One region of the Limosilactobacillus avium genome, then DNA from elsewhere that is predicted to be linked to it. Evidence: predicted binding sites of a transcription regulator. Region 1 holds the regulator's gene; the other holds the start of a gene.
The links. The regulator LexA, encoded in region 1, represses DNA repair genes until DNA is damaged. The targets are predictions, from matches to a motif close to CNAACANNTGTTNG.
Positions count from the first base shown of each region.

Region 2: QOS01_RS09790 (Y-family DNA polymerase) is a predicted target of LexA. The motif match lies at 1,376-1,389, and genes of this name have one in related genera.

Region 1 is NZ_CANCWN010000001.1:20,974-24,389, reverse strand. It holds gene QOS01_RS00130 (tRNA1(Val) (adenine(37)-N6)-methyltransferase) at 1-313, opposite strand, end outside; gene QOS01_RS00125 (lysophospholipid acyltransferase family protein) at 405-1,043, shown strand; gene QOS01_RS00120 (YneF family protein) at 1,119-1,343, opposite strand; gene QOS01_RS00115 (DUF896 domain-containing protein) at 1,418-1,669, opposite strand; gene lexA (transcriptional repressor LexA) at 1,806-2,432, shown strand; gene QOS01_RS00105 (hydroxymethylglutaryl-CoA synthase) at 2,491-3,416, opposite strand, start outside.
Region 2 is NZ_CANCWN010000047.1:2,042-5,457, forward strand. It holds gene QOS01_RS09790 (Y-family DNA polymerase) at 1-1,321, opposite strand, end outside; gene trpS (tryptophan--tRNA ligase) at 1,616-2,638, shown strand; gene QOS01_RS09800 (Ppx/GppA family phosphatase) at 2,816-3,416, shown strand, end outside.

The sequences.
Region 1 (3,416 bases):
AAACGCGGTAACGGTTATCAAGTTGATTAAGTTGAATGCTGCGGGCGGCCATATCCGCCAGACGTTTCTGGATTTCCACTTCAGTAAAGGTCCCGCCTAACTTGTCATGAAGGAAGAGCCCCACTGCCCCGTTACCGGCACACAAATCGACCGTTTTCAGGCGGTGACGGTGGTTGGGACGGACAAAGTCGGCCAGCAAAACCGCATCGAGGGAAAAGGCAAAGCAGGACGGACTCTGAATAATTTTGACGTCCTGGCTATATAACTGGTCGATTCGCTCGTCGCCACGTAAGAATTTCGTTGGTTCATTCATCGCTATTTCCCCTTTTGTCCTTGCAAGTTGATCTTTTTTTAGTCATACTTTAGCTTTGAAGTATCATTTAACATAGATTGGAAGAATAAAAATGCTTTACACATTCTTAGTAAAAATCGTCAATCCATTTTTGACATTGATTAACGGGCGCGCCCGTATCTACAATCGGGAAAACCTCCCCGACGGTAACTACATTATTGTAGCACCCCACCGGACATGGATGGACCCCGTTTTATTAGCCCTTGCCGTTTGGCCAAAGAAATTTAGCTTTATGGCTAAAAAGGAGTTATTTAAGAATCCAATCGCGGGCTGGTTTTTAAGGGCCCTTAATGCCTACCCAGTAGATAGAAAGCACCCGGGCCCATCCGCCATTAAAACACCGGTGAAGTTCCTGCGTAACGGTGATCTTTCCACAATTATTTTTCCCAGTGGTTCCCGTTACTCAGCCAAGCTCAAGGGTGGCGCAACCCTGATTGCTAAATTAGCGAACGTGCCCCTCGTTCCGGCAGTCTACCAGGGGCCCCTTAAGTTTGGGCAACTCTTCACTCGCAAGCCACGTAAGATTGCTTTTGGCAAGCCGATTTACGTTGACCGGAAGAAAAAGCTAAATGAAGAGTACGAGGCAGAATTGGAAAACGAGATGCAGACGGCCTTTGATGACCTCGACAAGCAGATTGACCCCAGCTTCGTTTACGTCATGCCCCCAAAGCCTAAAGACGATGATTTTTAATTAAAAATATAGGACTTCAATGTTTGGTAAACCAGGCATTGAAGTCCTATTCTTTTATATAAGTCACCCGGCCAATTACTTATTAGCCTTACGTGCTTGTGCCTTCATCGTTTGCATCATTTGATGTAACTTCCGGCTGGATGGCTTCTGCCCCATCTGGAGCATCATTGTCCGCAACATTTCCTCAGAAATTGGGGGATTATTACGAAGGTAGTTTTCCATGTACTTACGAGCACCGAAGAAGCCGATTAATAAACCAACCAGCAGCGCCAGAATGACAAATAAAATCGTCATACCCAAGATTGCTTCCTCCTTTGTTAAGTTACCTTTTCATCTTACACGAATGTTTAACACTTGAAAAGTAGCAAATTAAATTAATCGTCACGGAGACCTTTCTTCCGCTGGATTTCCTTCACCTTTTCAGGTGTGACTTCCTTTCCTTCATTGTTGTAGATCCGCATCATCTCAATGTTGCTCCGCATGGTCTCACGGAAGTTCTTGATGTATTCACGGCGCAGGCGTTCACGTTCCCGGGTTTCGGCCTCAGTAAGGCCCTCCTTCTTATTTTTGTGGGCAAGCTCATTGATCCGCTTTAAAAGCTTTTCCTGTTCCTTTGATTCTGTCATTAAGCTGACCTCCAGTTCTTTAATTCACAATATCATTTTAAATTAATCACTTTTTTTGTCAATTGCGAACGTACGTTTGAAATTCCGGTAAGGCTATGATATCCTTAAGATAATAATAAATTAATGAGGTGCTATCATGGCAAAACCGGCAAAAAATAAACAAATGGCTGTTCTAAGTTTTATTCACAAGCAGGTCACTGACCACGGCTACCCGCCAACCGTTCGTGAAATCTGTAGTGCGGTCGGCCTTTCATCAACTTCAACCGTCCACGGTCATATTAACCGTCTAATTGAAGGGGGCTTTTTGGAAAAGGACCCTGCTAAGCCACGGGCACTGGAAATCACGCCAAAAGGGCTGGACCTCTTGGGGGTAAAGCCACGCCAGACAAAAATTCCCCTGTTAGGGGTGGTTACGGCGGGGCAACCAATTCTTGCCGTAGAAGACGCCACGGACTTTTTCCCCATTCCACCTTCTATCCAGGACAACAACGACTTGTTCATGTTAACGATTCGGGGAACCAGTATGATCAAGGCCGGCATTTTAAACGGTGACCAAGTAATCGTCCGTAAACAGTCCACCGCCAAGAACGGTGACATTGTCATCGCAATGAACGATGATAATGAGGCCACCTGCAAGCGATTCTTTAAGGAAAAGAATCGTTTCCGTCTCCAACCCGAAAATGATACCATGGACCCGATTTTTCTCAAGAACGTTAAGATCCTGGGAAAGGTTGTCGGTCTCTTCCGCGACAATATTTTTTAACTACTTAGCTAACAAAGGCGTCAGGACTCGAAGATACGAGTGCTGGCGCCCCTTTTTATTATTGTTGTTTGTAAATCCGCTGATGATTTTGCTGCCCCGCGAGAACAAAGGGGGCATGGTCATTGCCGAGGTCAAATTCCACATCCTGCTCATCCATCCCCAGCTGGTGGTTAAACATGTCCTCATATTCCGCAATTGAGACCTGGTGGCGCTTTTGAAGCATTGCTTGGACATCATTAGTATAGTCCAAGAAGTGCGGCTGAACGATTCCCGTGTAAAACTCACCTTCGGCACCGGAACCGTAACTAAACATGCCCAACCGGTCACCAGCCTTGACCTGCCCATTTTGCAGGAACGAAAGGAGGGCGAGGTAGAGTGAACCGGTGTATAGGTTGCCGACCTGGCGGCAGTACAATTGACTGGCGGTAAGCGCCGTGCGCAACCGAGTTGCCACTGGATCCTGCCGGTCACCCAGGACCCCTTCCAGGGCCTTCTTACCCATCTTAGTGAATGGCAGGTGGAAAAGCAGGCCCGCAAAATCAGCGAGCTGGTGGCCAGTCATCATTTGATAACGGGTAAATACCTGTTTGAAGAAGTCAACGTAAACGTTGGTTGAGTATTTACCATCCACCATTGCCTCAGTGGCATAGAGGGGACGCCAGAAGTCCATCACGTCTTTTGTCAGGTTCACGCTTGTCGGTTCAATTGCCAAAATGTGGGGGTTGGCACTAATCAGCATGGAAACGGCACCTGCCCCCTGGGTAACCTCGCCCGCCGTTTGCAAACCGTAGCGGGCGATATCGGCGGCAATGATTAGCACCGTCTCTTGGGGATGTAATGCTACCAGGCCGCGGGCAAATTGAATTCCCGCCGTTCCCGCGTAACAGGCTTCCTTTAGTTCAACTGCGCGGACATAGTCGTTGAGGCCCAGTAATTCTTTGATATTAATCGCACTTGCCTTAGAGTTGTCAACACCCGACTCAG
Region 2 (3,416 bases), on a different contig from region 1:
ACAGGTCCAGCTGCTCCGTATGGGTCATCTGGTCCGCGACCGCCTGCTTCACTAGGTGGTTAGCGGTGACAGTAACCCGGCGGACGAAGAGGTCGGAATTGACCTTCTGCTGAAATACCTCCAGGAAGTGATCCGTTAGCTCCCGTGGTGATGCTGTTGGGAGCTTAGTTGTAAAACTACCGTGATCAGGGTGGGGAACCTCTCGACCATAAAAGTCAGTCGTCGTCGGCCCGTGGTAACCATGACCCTGGTGGAGGCTTTGGACATCGTAGTTGACCGTCAGCGAAAACTGGTCCGCAACCAGGTCCCGTTTAACCATCTGGAGGCTCAGCATGTCGACCATCTCCCGGACCACCAGGCGGGCCTCACTGTACTTATACGGCTTAGGCAGGACAATGCTGGAATAGATTCCGTGGTTGCTCGACCGGTAGTTCTTAATGTCTTCCATGGTGGCCGATTCGTATCCCCAGGCGTGGTCAATGATCAGCTCGGCGTTCTTGCCGAATTCACGGTAGAGGACCTCCTCGTTTAAGGGGTCGGACAACTTACCCAAGGAACAGCGGGCAATGTCACCCATGGTGTTTAGTCCCAGCTTTTGGAGGCGCTTGGCGTAACCGCGACCAATCCGCCAGAAGTCGGTCAACGGTTCGTGGGCCCATAGGTAGCGGCGGTATTCCTGTTCATTCATTTGGGCAATCCGGACGCCATCCTCATCCGCCGGAATCCGCTTGGCAACGATGTCCATCGCCACTTTTGCAAGGTAGAGGTTCGTCCCAATCCCCGCCGTGGCGGTAATCTTCGTCTCCAACTGAATCGTCTGGATCATCTCCTTGGCCAGGGCATGCGCCGAAACGTGGTGCTCGGCCAGGTAATCGGTGACGTCCATTAAGACCTCATCGATAGAGTAGGGGTGGATTTTCTCCGGTGGGAGGTAACGGAGGTAAATTTCGTAAATCTCCGCACTCTTCTTTAGGTAGAAGGACATTCGTGGTGGAACAATCTTGAAGCCAATCCGCAAACGGGGGTTGCGCAAAAGCTGCGGCCGGTAAACGGAGCTATACTTGGTTAGCCGGTGGTGGGGCGCCTTTTGCGCTCGTTCCCGGTTCAACTTTCCCACAATTTGCTCGACTTCGAAGAGGCGGGGCCGGCCTGGTACCCCAAACTGTTTAAGGGCCGGGGAGACGGCTAGGCAGATGGTCTTACTCGTCCGGGACTCATCGGCGACCACGAGGTTAGTGGTCAGCGGGTTGAGGTGGTGAGCGGCACACTCCGCCGAAGCATAGAAGGATTTGAGGTCAATTGCCAAGTAGGTGCGGGCCACGGTTAGCCCTCCTTTCGTTAGATTCTTGTTCCATTATACGGGGACTTTTCATCCGGAACAAGCGTTTGCCTTGCCCGCTTGCCTTTTGGAGCGAAAATGGTTAGAATATAGACATTGAGTAGCACGAGTTTAGCGAGGGACGGCTGGTGAAAAGGTCCCCAGGGTGCGAACTGGATTTTAACATGATTATCAATAAAGAGCGGCAAGTTATTTGCAATGTAGGTGGCACCGCGCGCAAGCGTCCTATTAGTCAATCGGCTAATGGGGCGCTTTTAATATAAGGAGGAATTAATGATGGCAGAAAAGAAACACGTAATTTTAACTGGTGACCGGCCAACGGGTAAGCTACACATTGGTCACTACGTTGGTTCATTGAAGAACCGGGTAGCACTGCAAAACACGGGGAAGTACGACACCTTCATCATGATCGCTGACCAACAGGCCCTGACTGACAACGCCCGGGACCCCGAAAAGATCCGGCGCTCCCTGCACGAAGTGGCCTTGGACTACCTGGCGGTGGGGATTGACCCAAAGAAGTCAACCATCCTCGTCCAGTCTCAGGTACCAGCCCTGAGCGAACTGACCATGCACTATCTGAACCTGGTCACCGTCTCCCGTCTGAAGCGGAACCCAACTGTCAAGACGGAAATTAAGCAGAAGAAGTTTGGCCAGAGTGTTCCGGCTGGCTTCTTGATCTACCCCGTGAGCCAGGCTGCGGACATCACGGCATTCAAGGCCGATACCGTGCCAGTTGGTGACGACCAAGAACCGATGCTGGAACAAACCCGGGAAATCGTTCGGACCTTTAACCGGATCTACAAGAAGGACATCCTGGTTGAACCGGAAGGGGTCTTCCCACCAAAGGGTGAGGGCCGGATCCCTGGCCTTGACGGCAATGCCAAGATGAGCAAGTCCCTCGGCAATTGCATCTACCTCTCCGACGACGCTGACACCATCCAAAAGAAGGTCATGTCGATGTACACCGACCCAACCCACATCAAGGTTTCCGACCCTGGGCACGTCGAAGGTAATACTGTCTTCACCTACCTCGACATCTTCGACCCGGACAAGGACCAAGTGGCTAAGTTGAAGGAACAGTACCAGGCAGGGGGCCTCGGTGACGTTAAGATCAAGCGCTACTTAAACGATGTCCTGCAGGCGGAGCTGAAGCCAATCCGGGAACGGCGTGAAAAGTATGCCGCCAACATGGACTACGTTGACCAGGTCCTGAAGGAAGGGTCCGCCCACGCCAATGAGGTTGCCAACCAGACCCTGAAGGAAGTTCGGGACGCCATCGGTATTAACTACTTCGGTTAAAATATAATTGAAAATTGGGAACGCCCTTCGTATTCGTTAATTTGAGTACGGGGGCTTTTCTCTTGCAAAAAAAGTTGCGAAACACCAGTAACAATTAGTGTTTCACGGAACGGAACATGGTAACATAAAAGAGATCGATTCTTTTAAATTATATTTAATGTAGCGGAGGTGAAAATAGTGGAAAACCTCGCAATTGTTGACCTCGGCTCTAACTCGGCACGGATGGCAATTACAGAAGTTGCACCGGATGGCCGTTTTCGTGAAATTAAGCGGGTAAAGGAAAATACCCGTCTTTCTGAAGGAATGGGGCGCGAAAAGGTGCTCCAAGAAGCAGCGATGACGCGGACAATTGAAGCTCTGAAGCGTTTTAAGCAGCTCTATGAAGGAATTCCCAACGTCAAGGTCCGGGCAATCACCACGGCAGCTGTTCGTCAGGCCCGGAATCGTCAGGAATTCTTGAACCGGGTGCAAAAGGAAGTTGGCATTCAGCTTCAGGTTTTGTCGGGTAAAAAAGAGGCGTATTACGACTACTTGGGGGTCATTCGGACCCTTAAGCTTAACCACTGTTTGATTTTAGATGTTGGTGGGGCAAGCTGTGAACTGGTGTTAGTTCAACAGCGCCGCGCCCGGGACTTGATCTCGATTCCGTTTGGTGCGGTCAACCTTTCGGAGCAGTTCCACCTGAATGGTTATGTGCGTTCGGCGGACCTATTTCGGGCCCAGGTAGCGATGAATGACCGTCTGAAGAAGATTCCCTGGCTGCGTTACGCAACGCGGG